4 regions of the Streptomyces sp. NBC_00094 genome follow, and region 4 is predicted to be linked to each of the others. Evidence: riboswitches for the same ligand, from Rfam matches in the RefSeq annotation. Region 4 holds a riboswitch; each other region holds the start of a gene.

What was found. A riboswitch is a leader RNA that binds a small molecule or an ion and turns the genes downstream of it on or off. The one in region 4 is predicted to bind cyclic di-AMP.
Region 1: another riboswitch for cyclic di-AMP. It lies ahead of OG580_RS27215 (M23 family metallopeptidase); the one in region 4 lies ahead of OG580_RS14075 (transglycosylase family protein).
Region 2: another riboswitch for cyclic di-AMP. It lies ahead of OG580_RS04525 (C40 family peptidase); the one in region 4 lies ahead of OG580_RS14075 (transglycosylase family protein).
Region 3: another riboswitch for cyclic di-AMP. It lies ahead of OG580_RS30485 (LysM peptidoglycan-binding domain-containing M23 family metallopeptidase); the one in region 4 lies ahead of OG580_RS14075 (transglycosylase family protein).

Annotation. Positions count from the first base shown of each region.
Region 1 is NZ_JAPEMB010000001.1:6,114,825-6,118,973, reverse strand. It holds gene OG580_RS27225 (HPr family phosphocarrier protein) at 1-211, shown strand, start outside; gene OG580_RS27220 (GntR family transcriptional regulator) at 379-1,062, opposite strand; gene OG580_RS27215 (M23 family metallopeptidase) at 1,247-2,029, opposite strand; cyclic di-AMP (ydaO/yuaA leader) riboswitch at 2,042-2,205, opposite strand; gene OG580_RS27210 (pitrilysin family protein) at 2,416-3,783, opposite strand; gene OG580_RS27205 (pitrilysin family protein) at 3,810-4,149, opposite strand, start outside.
Region 2 is NZ_JAPEMB010000001.1:1,083,486-1,087,634, reverse strand. It holds gene OG580_RS04535 (8-amino-7-oxononanoate synthase) at 1-223, shown strand, start outside; gene OG580_RS04530 (ATP-binding protein) at 395-853, shown strand; gene OG580_RS04525 (C40 family peptidase) at 961-1,437, opposite strand; cyclic di-AMP (ydaO/yuaA leader) riboswitch at 1,441-1,647, opposite strand; partial or broken gene OG580_RS04520 (hypothetical protein) at 1,962-2,177, opposite strand; gene OG580_RS04515 (hypothetical protein) at 2,213-2,533, shown strand; gene OG580_RS04510 (urease subunit gamma) at 2,585-2,887, shown strand; gene OG580_RS04505 (urease subunit beta) at 2,901-3,275, shown strand; gene OG580_RS04500 (urease subunit alpha) at 3,268-4,149, shown strand, end outside.
Region 3 is NZ_JAPEMB010000001.1:6,827,825-6,831,973, forward strand. It holds gene OG580_RS30470 (helix-turn-helix domain-containing protein) at 1-520, shown strand, start outside; gene OG580_RS30475 (DUF6126 family protein) at 571-723, shown strand; gene OG580_RS30480 (tyrosine-protein phosphatase) at 818-1,639, opposite strand; cyclic di-AMP (ydaO/yuaA leader) riboswitch at 2,001-2,190, shown strand; gene OG580_RS30485 (LysM peptidoglycan-binding domain-containing M23 family metallopeptidase) at 2,195-3,217, shown strand; gene OG580_RS30490 (SGNH/GDSL hydrolase family protein) at 3,412-4,149, shown strand, end outside.
Region 4 is NZ_JAPEMB010000001.1:3,272,349-3,276,497, reverse strand. It holds gene OG580_RS14080 (transglycosylase family protein) at 60-1,205, shown strand; cyclic di-AMP (ydaO/yuaA leader) riboswitch at 1,464-1,637, shown strand; gene OG580_RS14075 (transglycosylase family protein) at 1,640-2,365, shown strand; gene eno (phosphopyruvate hydratase) at 2,675-3,961, shown strand; gene OG580_RS14065 (septum formation initiator family protein) at 4,068-4,149, shown strand, end outside.

The sequences.
Region 1 (4,149 bases), 2.8 Mb from region 4:
TGCCGCCACGGCTTCCGGCGTTCCGGTGACGATCGCCAAGTCCGACGGCACCCCCGTGAACGCCGCGTCGATGCTCGCGGTGCTCGGCCTGGGCGCGCAGGGCGGCGAGGAGATCGTCCTCGCTTCGGAGGCCGACGGCGCCGAGATCGCGCTGGACCGTCTCGCGAAGCTGGTCGCCGAGGGTCTCGACGAGCTCCCCGAGACCGTCTGACCCGGTCGCGCCGACCCGGTCACGACGTACCGTACGACGAAAACCGTGGCTGCCGACATTTCGGCGGCCACGGTTTTTGCTTTTCCGGAACCAGTGCTTTCGGGCTCCTTTTCGGGCAGCACGAAACAGCCCCAAAGAATTCCTATTCTTTGTATACGGTGCGCACGTTAATTCCGACCGCTCGCCGTGTTGACGACATGTTGCGAAACCCTCACACGGCCGCGCTCGGGCCTTTTGAGCCGATGCAGCGCCAACGAGCGCTCGGCATGCAGGGCCGTCAGCGCTCTGGCCCGCTCGGCGTCACCGCGCGCGACGGCGTCCACGATGGCGCCGTGCTCCGACCAGGCCTCCACGGGCTGGACGGGCTGATCGACCGCGTACATCCAGGCGATCTTGTGCCGTAGCTGGGTGAGCAGCGCCGTCAGGGCCGGGCTGCCCGAAGCCTGCGCGAGCGTCTCGTGGAACCAGCCGCCGAGCGAGCGCAGGTCCTCGCCCTGGCCCCGCCTGGCCCGCTCCTGACCCAGCCTGACCAGGCCGCGCAACACCTTCAGGTGCGCCTCGGTGCGCCGCTGCGCGGCACGGGCGGCCCCCAGGGGTTCGAGCAGCGCCCGCATGTCGAGCAGATCGGCCGCCTCCTGCTCGGTGGGCTCGGCGACATGGGCGCCGGCGTGGCGACGGGTGACGACGAAGCCCTCGGACTCCAGGGTGCGCAGGGCCTCGCGGACCGGGACACGGGAGACCCCGTAGCGGCGGGCGAGCTGCTCCTCGGTCAGCCGCCCTCCCCGCTCGAAGACACCGGAGACGATGTCGTCCCGGATCGCCGTGCATACCGATTGCGCGGGAACGCGCATGTCCGACCTCCGCCTTGATCCGCGCGAGACAATTCGAGCGACGCCTGTTCTGCGTCTGTTCCGCGACTCTATTGCAGTAGGCCGGAATTTCCGATGCCCCCGTGGAATCCAGGGATATGTTTCGGTCAACGAAAAGCCCCGGCTCAGTACGAGCCGGGGCTTTTGCGACGCGGTGCGGGTGACGTCAGAGACTGACGCCCCGGGAGCGGAGGTAGGAGATCGGGTTCAGGTCCGAGCCGTACTCGGAGCCGGTCCGGGCCTCGAAGTGGAGGTGCGGGCCGGTCGAGTTGCCGCTCGATCCCGAGACGCCTATCTGCTGGCCGGGCTCGACGGTCTGGCCGACGTAGACCCCGATGGACGAGAGGTGCCCGTACTGGGTGTACGTGCCGTCGTTCATCCGGATCACGATGTTGTTGCCGTACGCGCCGCCCCAGCCGGCCTCGACGACGGTGCCGGAGCCGACGGAGACGACCCGGCTGCCGTAGGACGCGTGGAAGTCGATGCCGGAGTGGCTGCCGGAGGACCAGAGCGAGCCACCGGTCTTGTAGCCGGTGGTCACGTACGAACCGGCCACGGGGAGCTGGAAGGAGTTGAGGCGGCGGCGCTCGGCCTCGCGGGCTGCGCGCTCCCTCTCCTCGCGGACCTCCTTGGCGCGGGCCTCGGCCTTGCGCTTCGCCTCCGCACGGGCCTCGGCCTGGACCTTCGCCTTGGCGACGGCCTCGAAGGCCTCCTGCTCCTGGGCGGCGGCCTGGGCGTCGATCCGGTCCGAGAGGGAGTCCTCGGTGATCACCTGCGTGAGGCCGGTGTCCTCGACGGAGCGGTTGTCCGTGTCGGCGGCGAGCGCCGGGGAAGCGAAGGTTCCGATGACGCCGGTGGTGGCGAGCGTCGCGACACCGGCGATGCCCACGCTGCGGCGCGCCATCCGGCTCGGACCACGATGCTTCCCGGTGGCACGGGTGAACGCCATGTAGTGGCTGATCCTTTCCTTCCTTCTCGCCTACCGGGTTAGCTGACGGGTTCGGAGCAGGAAGGTCTCCTACGAGCCCCTCCGTACGAGACGAAGGCGCCCGATTCACCCCAGGGACTGTGTGGGTCCCCGGCTCCCCAGGCTCGCGCCTGACGGGGACTCGGCGATGACTGTCCGTTGCCGCGGATGCGGCACGTGCAACTGCCGGACAGCCGCACCGACGCTATGCGGATCGTCTTTCAATCACCAAACAGACACGCCCGTTTGTAAGACATACCACAGGGCAGACGACCACTCATATGCACAACTCGGACATAGCGGAAGGCCCCGACGAAATCATGACGTCGGGGCCTCCGTTGCCGGGTCCGGCAGGTGCGATCAGCCGATCAGCCTGCCACGACGGTGACTTCACCGATGCCGAGCGCGCGCACCGGCTCCGCGATCTGCGCCGCGTCGCCCACGAGCACGGTGACGAGCCGGTCCACCGGGAAGGCGTTGACCACGGCCGCGGTCGCCTCCACGGTGCCGGTCTCGGCGAGGAGCGCGTACAACCGGGCCTGGTAGTCGTCCGGGAGATGCTGCTCCACCTGGTCGGCGAGCGTCCCGGCGACCGAGGCGGCCGTCTCGTACTTGAGCGGAGCCACACCCACCAGGTTCTGCACGGCCGTCTCGCGCTCGGCGTCCGTGAGGCCCTCCGCGGCGAGGGTCCGCAGCACCTTCCACAGGTCGTCAAGTGCCGGGCCGGTGTTGGGCGTGTCGATCGAGCCGCTGATGGCGAGCATCGACGCGCCGTTCCCCTCGGCGTCGGAGCGGAGCACCTGCCCGAAGGCCCGCACGCCGTACGTGTAGCCCTTCTCCTCGCGCAGGACCCGGTCGAGACGCGAGGTGAGCGTGCCACCGAGGCAGTACGTGCCCAGGATCTGGGCGGCCCAGACCCTGTCGTGCCGGTCCGCACCGATCCGGCCGATGAGCAACTGCGTCTGGACGGCGCCGGGCCGGTCCACGATGACGACCCGTCCGGTGTCGTCGGCGGTGATCGGCGGCATCGGGAGCGGCTCGGCCGGCTCGCCGGTCCAGGCGCCCAGGGTCTCGGCCAGGACCTTGTCCAGGTCCACGCCCGTCAGATCGCCGACGACCACGGCGGTGGCCGTGCCGGGGCGGACGTACGCCTCGTAGAAGGCGCGGACCGCGGCGGCGTCGATCGCGACGACCGTCTCCTCCGTGCCCTGGCGCGGCCGGGACATCCGGGACTCGGCCGGGAAGAGCTCCTTGGAGAGCTGCTTGGCAGCGCGGCGGGCCGGGTTGGCCGACTCGTGCGGGATCTCGTCGAGGCGGTTGCGCACCAGGCGCTCCACCTCGCTCTCCAGGAACGCCGGGGCGATCAGGGCCTCGGAGACCAGCCCGAGCGCCTTGGGCAGCCGGGAGACCGGGACCTCCAGGGAGACCCGTACGCCCGGGTGGTCCGCGTGCGCGTCGAGCGTGGCGCCGCAGCGCTCCAGGTCGGCCGCGAACTCCTCGGCGGTGCGCTGGTCCGTGCCCTCGAAGAGCGCGCGGGCCATGATCGTGGCGACACCGTCGAGACCTGCCGGCTCGGCGTCCAGCGGAGCCGGCAGGAAGATCTCCACGGCGACGACCTGCTGGCCGGGACGGTGACTGGTCAGGACCGTCAGCCCGTTGGTCAGCGCCCCCCGGTCCGGGGCGGGGAAGGCCCACGGCCTGGCGACACCCGGCCGCGGCTGCGGGTGGAAGTCCATGCTGGTCAAAGACACGGCAGCGTCGGTCACTGGTCCGCTCCCTCTTCCTCGTCGCTGTCGCTCTGTTCGGTGCTGACCGGCTCGTAGACGAGCACCGCGCGGTTGTCGGGGCGCAGCTTGGCCGCGGCGACCGCCTGCACCTCCTCGGCGGTGATGTCCAGGACCCGGTCGACGGCCGTGAGGGCGAGCTGCGGGTCACCGAACAGCACGGCGAACCGGCACAGTTCGTCGGCGCGGCCCGCGACGGTGCCGAGCCGGTCGAGCCACTCGCGCTCCAACTGGGCCTGCGCGCGCTCCATCTCCTCGGGCGTCGGACCCTCGGCGGCGAAGCGGGCCAGCTCCTCGTCGACGGCGGCCTCGATCTGC
Region 2 (4,149 bases), 2.2 Mb from region 4:
GCCGGACGCGGCCGTCGTGTCGGTGCGCGCCCCCTCGCCGGAGGCGGCGCTGCGCTGGGCCGCCGACTGCCGCGAACAGGGCCTGGCGGTCGGCTGCTTCAGGCCGCCGTCCGTCCCGGACGGCATCTCGCGGCTGCGTCTCACGGCCCGCGCCGACCTGACGGACGCCGAGGTCGCGCGGGCGGTGGAGACGATCCTGCGGACGGCGCCCGACGCCGTCTGACCCGTCGGCCAGGGTGCCCAAGAGCGTTTCCGGGCAGCAGAGTTCACCGCTTCGGGCGATAGATGCGCACATATCGTGGTGGAACGCCACCCGGGGCGGCACGATCGGTGGCACTCTGACGCGAAGCGCAAACCGGGGCGGCGTCCCCGGTGGGAAAGGGACAGCGTCGCCATGGCAGACCATCTGGAAGCATCCGTCACTCTGCCGAGCGATCCCGCCTCGGTTCCCACGGCACGGAGGTACGTCGCGGACGTCCTGGGCGATTGGGGGCTCGACGGAGCCGCGGAGACCGCGGACTCCATTCGGCTGATCGTCTCGGAGCTGGCCACCAACGCCGTCCAGCACACCTTCGGGCAGTCGCCGACCTTCACGGTCGACCTCCGGCTGGAGCGGGAGGAACGGCTGCACATCGGTGTGACCGACAGCCATCCCCGCTGGCCCCGCCGTCTCCCGGCGGCGGTCCAGCAGGACAACGGCCGCGGCATGGTCATCATCCGGGTCCTGGCGGCGGAGGCCGGCGGCCGTCTCTCGGTCACCCCGACCGAGGAGGGCGGCAAGACGGTCTGGATCACGATCCCGTGGACGGCCGCCGTCGTCCGGGCCGGCTCGGCCGGCGTGCAGCTCCTCTGAAGCGTGTCGCGGAGGGCTGTGATGCGCTTGGGGGCCTGTCCCGGCCGTGAGAGGTGCGGCGGCGCCACCGCACCCTTCACTCACCAGGGGTCAGCGCCCGGGGTCCGTCACCGGACGCGGCCGTAGTAGACCTTCGACGACCAGATTCTGTCGAGCTTCACCCACGAGCCCGTCTTGGGCGAGTGCCAGATCTTGCCGCTGCCGGCGTAGATGCCGACGTGGTAGACACGTCCGCCCGAGTGGAAGAAGACCAGGTCCCCCTTCTGCCGGCTGGAGGCGGAGATGTGCCGGGTCTTGTTGTACTGCTGCTGCGCTGTGCGGGGCAGCGACTTGCCCGCCTTCTTGTACGCGTAGAGCGTCAGGCCGGAGCAGTCGAACCGTGTCGGTCCGGTGGCTCCGTACCGGTAAGGCGATCCCTTCTTGGCGGCGGCGACGTTCAATGCCTTGTTCGCGTAGGCCGTCGCCGCCTGGGCCTCCGGTGCCGCACCTGGTGCGAACAACGTGCCGCCGACGGCGGCGAGGGTGAGAGCCGAGACGGCTCCGGCCCGGGACAGCAGGGACGGGACATGCATCTGCGCGGTCATGCGCAACCCTTCGTCAGCCGCCTGAGAAGGATGACCTGTCGGGTTCGGGCAGGCGAAGATGCCCGGCCGCGGCTGCGGCTTCACCCCAAGGAACGGCCCCGCTGCGAAAACAGCGCGAACGTCCCGTACTGATTGGGTCCTCCACTCCTGCCGATCCACTCCTGTCGACCAGACGTCCGGGACAGCGGCAGGACTCGGCGTCCGCCCGGACCGCCCCGCCGCGGCGGCGGGGGCTTGTCGTCGTCACGGATCTTGACCCACGACATGGGTGAAAACCGAGCTGAAACGGCGATATGTGAGGCTCCTCACGACTGATCCATTCGGGTGGACAAGAAGCCTTTGTGATCTTTGGAGGTTTGGCCTACGAGCCGCGTACCAGCGATGGAACGTTCGATTCCGCCAAATGCGTACACCTGTTGCGCAACTCGCCCGCTTCCTGTGTCGACTCGTCGACTACGCCGAACGGGGGAGGGATTCTGCGACGCGTGTCGGCCGACCGGCCCTCGACACGACACGCGTGAATGTCAACTCGCCCGACTCCGGGGGGCGGTGAACCGGTCCGTCCGGTGCTCCCCGTCCAACACCCTTGAGGCGCACGCCAATGTGCCCGCGCGCACCTCGTTCTCGCCCCGTATATGCATGAGCGTCAGGGCCTCGCGGGGCGCCTCGACCCGTCCCACCAGCGCCTGAGCCGCACGCAACGCCCCATAGGTATGCGTATCTCTGGATGGACTGATCTTCGATCGAGGCGGCCTGGCCGAGGCGGGTGGTCTCCATGTCGCAGGAGAGCGTCCGCATCGTGCCGTGGCTCGCCGACCTGGTCGACCGCGTCGTATACGGCGGTGAGCGGGCGGTCGGCCCGGTCTCCGCGCTGCGCCCGATCGACTTCGCCGCGGGCCGACAACGCCGCTTCGGCATCGCCGCCCATCACCGCGACCCCGGCGCCTCCTGGCGAGTGCCCGGCAGCTCCCGGCGATCGGATGATCATGGAAACGCAAAGCCGGAGTTAACGAGCCGGAAAAACTTCCGCCCTAACGTGCAATGTCCGGCCGCGTACCGCTTCTCCGCAGCTCAACACGGCGTTGACGCTGGGTAGGGTCCGCAGCTGTCCGGGTGCCGTCCCGGTCGACGACTGTGAGGTGGAAGAGTGCAACTGAGCCCGCACGAACAGGAACGCCTGCTCATTCATGTCGCGGCCGACGTGGCCGAGAAGCGCCGGGCGCGGGGTGTGCGGCTCAACCACCCCGAGGCCGTCGCCCTGCTCACCTCCCACATCCTGGAAGGCGCCAGGGACGGCCGCACCGTCGCGGAGCTGATGGCCTCCGGGCGCAAGGTGCTCACCCGTGACGAGGTCATGGACGGCATCCCCGAGATGATCCACGACGTCCAGGTCGAGGCCACCTTCCCGGACGGCACCAAGCTCGTCACCGTCCACGACCCGATCGTCTGAGCGGGGCGCGCCGATGATCCCCGGAGAGATCCTGTACGCGGAGGACCCCGTGACCCTCAACGAGGGGCGCCCCGTCACCCGCGTGACCGTTCTCAACGCCGCCGACCGCCCCGTGCAGGTCGGCTCCCACTACCACTTCGCCGAGGTCAACCCCGGCCTGGAGTTCGACCGCGCCGCCGCGCGCGGGCACCGCCTCCACATCGCCGCCGGAACCGCCGTCCGCTTCGAACCCGGCATCCCCGTCGAGGTCGAACTCGTCCCGATCGCCGGCCGCCGGATCGTCCCGGGGCTGCGCGGCGAGACCGCCGGCCCGCTGGACGAGACAGCCGATGCCGATGCCGATGCCGAAGCCGGGGTCACCGGCCCGAACGGAGGCCCTCGTGCCTGACCTGCACCGCGCCGTCTACGCCGATCTGTTCGGCCCCACCACCGGCGACCGCATCCGGCTCGCCGACACCGACCTCCTCGTCGAGATCGAGGAGGACCGCTGCGGCGGGCCCGGCCGAGCCGGCGAGGAGGCCGTGTTCGGCGGCGGCAAGGTCGTCCGCGAGTCCATGGGGCAGGCCCGCACCACCCGCGCCGAGGGCGCCCCCGACACCGTGATCACCGGAGCCGTGATCCTCGACCACTGGGGCGTCGTCAAGGCCGACATCGGCATCCGTGACGGCCGGATCACCGGCATCGGCAAGGCCGGCAACCCCGACACCATGGACGGCGTCCACCCCGACCTCGTGATCGGCCCCGAGACCGAGGTGATCGTCGGCAACGGCAAGATCGTCACCGCCGGCGCCGTCGACGCCCATGTCCACTTCATCTCCCCGACCGTCGTCGAGCAGGCGCTCGCCACCGGCGTCACCACGCTCGTGGGCGGCGGCACCGGACCGGCCGAGGGCACCAAGGCGACCACCATCACGCCCGGCCCCTGGCATCTGGCCCGGATGTTCGAGGCCCTGGACACCTTTCCCGTCAACATCGGTCTGCTCGGCAAGGGCAACACCATGTCGCGGGAGGCCATGTACTCCCAGCTCCGGGGCGGCGCCCTCGGGTTCAAGATCCACGAGGACTGGGGCGCGACCCCCGCCGTCATCGACGCCTGCCTCGGCGTCTGTGAGGAGACGGGCGCCCAACTCGCCCTCCACACCGACACCTTGAACGAGGCGGGCTTCGTCGGCGACACCCTCGCCGCCATCGCGGGGCGGACCGTCCACGCGTACCACACGGAGGGCGCCGGCGGCGGGCACGCCCCCGACATCATCACGGTC
Region 3 (4,149 bases), 3.6 Mb from region 4:
GGCCGCCGCCCAGCGGGCCGGCCTCTCGCCGGCCCACCTCTCCCGCCTGGAGACGGGGAACCGGCAACCCTCGCTGCCGATGCTGCTCGCCCTCGCCCGTATCTACGGTACGACGGTCTCCGAGCTCCTCGGCGAGACACCGCCCGAGCGCGACCCGGTCGTCCGGGCCGACCGCTCCGAGCCCGTCGAGGCCGACGGCTGGATCTACCGGCAGGCGGGCGGCGCCGGCCGGGCCCTGCAGTGCCTGCGCGTCCACGTGCCGTACGCCACCCGGGCCGACATCGTGCGCGTCCACCCCGGCGAGGAGTGGATCCACGTCCTGGAGGGCCGGGTGCGGCTCGCGCTCGGCGACGCCGTCCATGTCCTCGATCCCGGGGACAGCGCGCACTTCGACTCCCTCACCCCGCACCGCATCGGCGCCGCCACCTCCGGCGGGGCCGAGCTGCTCTTCGTCCACACCCTGATGCAGAGTCCCGTCGCCGAGCTGTGCCTCGGCGACGGAACCCCGCACCGGCGCTGAACCCGTGCGGCTGCTCCTCCGGAGCGGCCACTCCTTCGGAAAGGACCGATATGTCCGAGAAGCCCCGACTGGTCACCGGCGAAGAGCGCGGTGAGGGCAAGTTCCCCAAGGGGCTGGTGCTCCGCCTCTTCGCCTACCTGATCGCCGGTCACCTCTTCGCCGGATTCCTCTACCTGCTGTTCACGCTGGGCGGGCAGAGCTAGGGGGCGTCTTGCCGATCAGGCCGGGCTCGCGGGGCCTGATCGGCAAGAAACCCCCTAGTAGGGGGTCCCGTGAGGGTGGCCCCCGGTCTCACGGTCACGCCTCGGTGAGCAGGCGCTCCCGCAGTCGCTCGCGGGTCTCGGGAGCAAGCTTGAGCCCCTCCGTGAGGTACGTCTCCACCGAGCCCCAGGTCGCCTCGATCGTCTCCAGGGCGGCCCGCAGGTACTCCGCCCGCGCGTCGAAGAGCGGGCTCAGCAGCTCCATCACCTCGGGCGACATCGCGTCCGCGGAGGTGGAGCTGCGGCGCACCTTGTAGCGGCGGTGCGGGTCGTTCGACTTCACGTAGTCGGCCTCGATCGCCTCCCGCTCGACCCCGAGGGCGAGCAGCGTGATGGCGATGGAGAGGCCGGCCCGGTCCTTGCCCGCGGCGCAGTGCATCAGGGCCGGGACGCTCTCCTCCGCCATGGCGTGCAGGATCCGGCTGTGCTCCGAGGTCCGCTCGATCACCATCTTCCGGTACGAGTCGGACATTCGGGTCGCCGCCTTGTCGTCGCCCAGGATCTCCCGCAGCTGGGCGATGTCGCCGTCGCGCACCAGCTTCCAGAACTCCTTGCCGTCGGCCGGGTCGTTGAGCGGTATGTTCACGTTCCGCACGCCGGGGAGTTCGACGTCCGCGCCCTCGATCCTGACGTCGGCCTCGTTGCGGAAGTCGAAGACGGTGTGCAGGCCCAGCGAGGCGAGGAAGGCGGCGTCCGCCTCGGTCGCGTGGGCCAGGTGGCCGCTGCGGAAGAGGCGACCGGGCCGCACGGCGCGCCCGTCCGTCGTCGGCAGGCCGCCCACGTCCCGGAAGTTGCGGACCTCCGCCAGCTCGGGCTCGTTCGCTTCGGTGGGCGGGACCTGCGGCAGCTGCTGCGTCACGGATGCTCCTGGGTGTCGACGTTCGGGCGCCCGATGCGAGATCGGTTCCTAGGGCAATCATCCAGGTGGGGAGGGGGTAGCGCACCCCCTCGGACGGGAATGGGCGATCTGTCCGAAATGGGATGTTGGGTAGAACAAGCCCTGTTTGAGGGTGAGATGACGGGGTGCCGCGTGAGCAGGGTCATAGAGGTGACGGATCGTGGCTGACGGCCCGGAGCAAATCCCGTACGGAAAAAGGAAATCGAAGGACCGTCATCGACGGAGGGTGACCGGATTTCCGCCCGGAATTCGACCGAGGTAATGCCGGGCGATATTTACGGCTTGTTCGCTCCGACCCCACTCGTCTAGCGTCACCGTCAATCCGGTCGGACCGCCGAATCCTGCCACCGTCCGGAATCCGCACTCATCCCGAACGTGGCAGGAGCGGGGGACCCAGGAAGTACGCCGGTCCCGCGACGCAGGACGGCTTTGGGGTGAAGCCGCGTGAGAACGCGGCCGGGCATCTCCAGTCCGAACCCGACAGCTCACCTCGTAGGCGCCGGAGAGGAATTCGTCATGCCCGCGAACGGTAAGCACCGCCGCCCCAAGATCAACCCCATCACGCGTGGAATCGTCGCCGCCGGTACCGGAGGTGCCGTCGTCGCCCTTCCGCTCTTCGGTGCGACCGCCGCCCACGCCGTCGAGCCGGCCGCCCCGGCCGCCGTGTCGGGCCAGGTCGTGGCCGTCGCCGCTCAGGCGAAGGCCCCCGCCGCCCTCCAGGCCGCGCCCGCCGCCGCCGTGAAGGCCGCGCCGACGACGTACTCCGTCGTCAGCGGCGACTACCTGTCGAAGATCGCCACCGAGCACCACCTCTCGGGCGGCTGGCAGAAGCTGTACGAGGACAACCGCCAGGTCGTCGGTGAGAACCCCTCGCTGATCCTGCCCGGCATGAAGCTCACCCTCGGCGCCAAGAGCACCGCGGCCGCCACTCCGAAGAGCGCCGCGCCCAAGGCCGCCGCCCCGAAGAGCACGCCGAAGAGCAGCCCGAAGAGCAGCAAGAGCAGCTCCTCGCAGGGCTCCGGCGACGAGACCCGCGCCTCCCGCAGCAGCGAGCGCTCCTCCGCCCCGACCTCCACCGCCGCCCAGTCGGACGCGTCGACCTCGTCGCGCTCCACCGGCTCCTCCGCCTCCGCTTCCGGCTGGGTCTCCCCGGTCAGCGGCGGCATCTCCACCCCGTACCGCGCCTCCGGCTCCATGTGGTCCTCCGGCTACCACACCGGTGTCGACTTCATCGCCTCCTCCGGTACGACCGTCCGCGCCGTCGGCGCCGGCACCGTCGTCTCGGCCGGCTGGAGCGGCGCCTACGGCAACGAGGTCGTCATCCAGCACGCCGACGGCAGCTACTCGCAGTACGCGCACCTCTCCTCCCTCGCCATCTCCTCCGGCCAGTCCGTGAGCGGTGGCCAGCAGATCGGCCTCTCCGGCTCCACCGGCAACTCCACCGGACCGCACCTCCACTTCGAGATCCGCACCTCGCCGAGCTACGGCTCCGACGTGGACCCGCTCGCGTACCTGCGCCAGCACGGCGTCTCCATCTGAGACCCCTCGCTCGAACGACGGCCCGGCACTCCTGTGCCGGGCCGTCGGCGTTTCCTGCCGGGCCTTCGGCGTTCCTGACACATTCCGAGACCTATTCCGGCTTGGCGGAATCTTTATCGGTGGCATATCTCACGCTCCGTCAACCCTTCCTTACGGTCGCGTAGGTCACAGCCGAAAGGGAAGGATGTGCTCCCGTGGCAGACGATTCGAGATCAACAGACAAGAACGCATTCGGGTCGTACGCGGCGATCGGTGACAGCTTCACCGAGGGCGTCGGAGACCCCGGGCCCGACGGGACGTATGTCGGCTGGGCGGACCGTTTCGCGGTCCTGCTCGCCGACCAGCTGCCGGAGCACGACGCCTTCCGCTACGCCAACCTGGCCGTACGCGGGCGCCTTCTCGATCAGATCGTGGCGGAACAGGTCCCCCGGGCGAAGGAACTCGCCCCCGACCTGGTGACCTTCTGTGCCGGCGGCAACGACATCATCCGTCCCGGCACGGACCCCGACGACGTGGCCGAGCGCTTCGAGCGCGCCGTCGCGGACCTGACCTCCGCCGTCGGCACCGTGATGGTGACCACCGGCTTCGACACCCGTGACATCCCCGTGCTCCGGCACCTGCGCGGCAAGATCGCCACCTACACCGCCCACGTCCGGTCCATCGCGGACCGCTACGACTGCCCGGTGCTCGACCTGTGGTCCCTCAAGTCGGTCCAGGACCTGCAGGCCTGGGACGACGACCGGCTGCACCTCTCGCCCGACGGCCACACCCGGGTCGCCCTGCGCGCCGCGCAGGTCCTCGGCATGCCCGTGCCCGCGGACCCGGACCAGCCGTGGCCGCCGCGCCCCCCGCGCGGCACGCTGGAGGTGCGCCGCGACGACATCCACTGGGCCAAGGAGTACCTCGTGCCCTGGATCGGACGCAGGCTGCGG
Region 4 (4,149 bases):
AGCGTTCGAATGCCGCTACGTTTCCCGGCAGTCTCAGCCGCCACGCGAAAGGCGTTCCTATGCGCTCCGGGAACGGAAGACACCGTCGCCCCCGTCAGGCCCCCGCCATCGTCGTCGCCGCGGGCGTGACCGGTTCGGCGATGGCGCTGCCGCTGCTCGCCACCGGCTCCGCCTCCGCCGCCGACTCCGCCACCTGGGACCGGGTCGCCGAGTGCGAGTCCGGTGGCCAGTGGAGTGCGAACTTCGGCAACGGGATGTACGGCGGCCTGCAGTTCACGCAGGACAGCTGGGAGCGGAACGGCGGCCTCGCCTACGCGCCCAGCCCCGACCTCGCCAGCCGCGCCCAGCAGATCGCGGTCGCCGACAGGGCGCTCGCCGCCGGCAGCACCGACTGGGCCACCTGCGCGCCGATCGCCGGCCTGAGGAACGACGGCAAGGCCACGGGCGTGGACCCCGGCCCGGCCACCGCGACGAAGGCGCCCACCGGGCCCGTCGCGGAGTCGAACCGGACCGCGGGCGTCCCGGTCACCCCCGAGGAGGTCTCCGCCGCGGCCAGGGCCGCCGAGTCGGCCGTGACCACCGCGCCGACCGGATCCGCCGCGTCCCCCGGGACCGTCGGCTCCGTCGGGTCCGGCCAGGCGTCGAAGGACCCCGCCGCGACCGTCGTGCCCGTCACCCCCGCGACGCCGGTCAGCCCGACCGCTCCCGTGGTGCCGGTCACTCCCGGTACGCCGTCGGACCCGGGCTCGACGACGTCGCCGACCACCCCGGCGACGCCCGATGCGTCCCTTACGCCCGGAACGCCCGGAACGTCGACGGGTGACACCTCGTCGGCCACGCCCGGAACCGGCAAGCACCGGGGCGAGGCGGCTCCGGATGAAACCGGCGCAACGGGCGCAACGGGCACATCGCCCGAATCCGGACGACACGCTTCGGAGGCGGACAAGTCGGCGGAAAGCTCCGCCACGGCGTCCACGCCTGACGGGGTGACGAATGCGGGCGCAACGGACAGTCAGGACGCTTCGGGCGCTTACACGGTGCGGCCCGGTGACAACCTGTCCGAGATTGCACAGGAAAACGAACTCCCCGGGGGCTGGAACGCCCTCTATGACGCCAACCGCGGGACCGTGGGCGCCGATCCGAACCTCATCGTCCCTGGTCAGAGCCTTGACCTGACGAACGGTTCGGCCGAGCAGGCGGGGTAGTTCAGGGGCTTATGTCCAGTTCTGGGCAAGTGAGACATGGGTCTCTTCGCCCCAACTGGCGTGTCACGTCCGCGAACTTTGCTCCCGTCACCTCCCACCTGCGCAAACAGCCCCCACCGGAGGGCAAGTAGGGGCGATATTTCCGCAATACGCCTCTTTGAACTTCCGGTGGGTCTGTGTCTACGGTCGTAACCGCTCGCCACCGCGGGCCCCGTCGACCGAAACGCCGAATCCTGCCGTCGGTTGATGGGAACAGTCGTCGCGTAAGCGCCGAAGGCAGGAGCGGGGGACCCAAGGTAAGTGCCGACCCCGGCCGTTGAGACAGACGGCCGACGATCGGCTTGGGGTGAAGCCACGTGCAAGGACACGTGGCCGGGCAACTCATTGGCCCGAACCCGACAGCTCACCTCGTAGGCGTCGGTGAGGAGAATTCCATGCTGTTTTCCGCCAAGGGCAAACACCGTCGTCCCTCCAAGGCCACCCAGGTCGTCACGCTCGTCGGCGTCACCGGTGTCGCCGTCGCCGCCCCGCTGATGACCGCGGGCACCGCCTCGGCCGCGACGTCCTCCGAGTGGGACCGCGTCGCCCAGTGCGAGTCCGGTGGCAACTGGTCCATCAACACCGGCAACGGCTACTACGGCGGCCTGCAGTTCTCGAGCTCCACCTGGGCCGCGTACGGCGGTACCGCCTACGCCCCGAACGCCAACCAGGCGTCGAAGTCCCAGCAGATCACCATCGCCGAGAAGGTCCTCGCGGGCCAGGGCAAGGGTGCCTGGCCGAGCTGTGGCGTGGGCCTCTCCGGCACCTCGTACAGCGGCGAAGCCACCGAGAGCGCGCCGCAGCGGACCGTCAAGCAGCCGCGGCAGGAGCGCACGGCCGAGCAGCCGACCACCCGCAGCGAGCAGCGCCAGGCCCCGAAGAAGACCACGCAGCAGCACGCCGCGCCGAAGGCCGCCACCAAGAAGACCCTCACCACCCCGACCGGCAAGACGGTCAAGAAGGGTGACGGCGAGTACCGGGTCAAGGCCGGCGACACCCTCGGCAAGATCGCTCAGGCGCAGGGCGTCACGGGCGGCTGGGTCAAGCTCTTCGACCTGAACGAGGACGTCGTGGACAACGCCGACCTCATCTACGTGGGTCAGCAGCTCCACCTCAAGTGAGGCCGGCGGCCCGTGTGAGTCCGGCGGCTCACCCGGCCCCGACGACCCTCCCGCGGTGACCACCCCGGTCCGGCGCACTCTCCCCCGTGCGCGCCGGACCGGGGTTTCCGCGTTTCACGGGGAATTGACGGTTACTGTCCAGTAGATCCGGGGTCGTTCGTCCCGGGATGCATGCCCTTGGGTCCTTTTTCGTCCCAGGGGGCGGGCGCACGGCCGGCCGGACCCCCGGAGCCGGTTAGGCTCTTGTCGCAAGGCCAAGCGACCCTGCACCGACCTTGCGTCACATCCAGCGTCACATCCCAGAAGGAGATGCTCGTGCCGTCCATCGACGTCGTCGTAGCCCGGGAAATCCTGGACTCCCGAGGCAACCCCACGGTCGAGGTCGAGGTCGGCCTCGACGACGGCAGCACCGGCCGTGCTGCTGTTCCGTCCGGTGCCTCCACCGGTGCGTTCGAGGCCATCGAGCTTCGCGACGGTGACCCCAACCGCTACCTCGGCAAGGGTGTCGAGAAGGCCGTCCTCGCCGTCATCGAGCAGATCGGCCCGGAGCTCGTCGGCTACGACGCCACCGAGCAGCGCCTGATCGACCAGGCCATGTTCGACCTGGACGCCACCGAGAACAAGGGCTCCCTCGGCGCCAACGCCATCCTCGGCGTCTCCCTCGCCGTCGCGCACGCCGCGGCCGAGGCCTCGGACCTCCCGCTCTTCCGCTACCTCGGCGGCCCGAACGCGCACCTGCTGCCCGTTCCGATGATGAACATCCTCAACGGTGGGTCGCACGCCGACTCCAACGTGGACATCCAGGAGTTCATGATCGCCCCGATCGGCGCGGAGTCCTTCTCCGAGGCCCTTCGCTGGGGTGCGGAGATCTACCACACCCTCAAGGCCGTGCTGAAGCGCAAGGGCCTCTCCACCGGCCTCGGCGACGAGGGCGGCTTCGCGCCGAACCTCGAGTCGAACCGCGCCGCCCTGGACCTCATCGTCGAGGCCATCAAGGAGGCCGGCTACACCCCGGGCTCCGACGTCGCGCTCGCGCTCGACGTGGCCGCGTCCGAGTTCTACAAGGACGGCACGTACGAGTTCGAGGGCAAGTCCCGCTCGGCCGCCGAGATGACCGAGTACTACGAGGAGCTCGTCTCCGCGTACCCGATGGTCTCCATCGAGGACCCGCTGTACGAGGACGACTGGGCGGGCTGGAAGGTCCTCACCGACAAGCTGGGCTCCAAGGTCCAGATCGTCGGCGACGACCTCTTCGTCACCAACCCGGAGCGCCTCGCCCGCGGCATCGAGGAGGGCACCGCGAACGCCCTCCTGGTCAAGGTGAACCAGATCGGCTCGCTCACCGAGACCCTGGACGCCGTCGAGCTGGCCCAGCGCAACGGCTTCAAGTGCATGATGTCCCACCGCTCCGGCGAGACCGAGGACGTCACCATCGCCGACCTCGCGGTCGCCGTGAACTGCGGTCAGATCAAGACCGGCGCCCCGGCCCGCTCGGACCGCGTCGCCAAGTACAACCAGCTGCTGCGCATCGAGGAGATCCTCGACGACGCCGCGGTCTACGCCGGCCGCAGCGCCTTCCCGCGCTTCAAGGGCTGATCAGCTGATCAAAGGCCCTTCTCTCTGAAGCCGCCTCCGGACGTCCCCGCACTCGGTCCCGTACCGTGTGCGGGGACGTACGTATGAACAGGGGAGGCGACACGACATGGCCGCGAAGGACCGGGACCGGTTCTCGACCGCGACCCGGATCAGGCTGCTCGGCGAGCAGACCGCCGCCCGTGTCTACC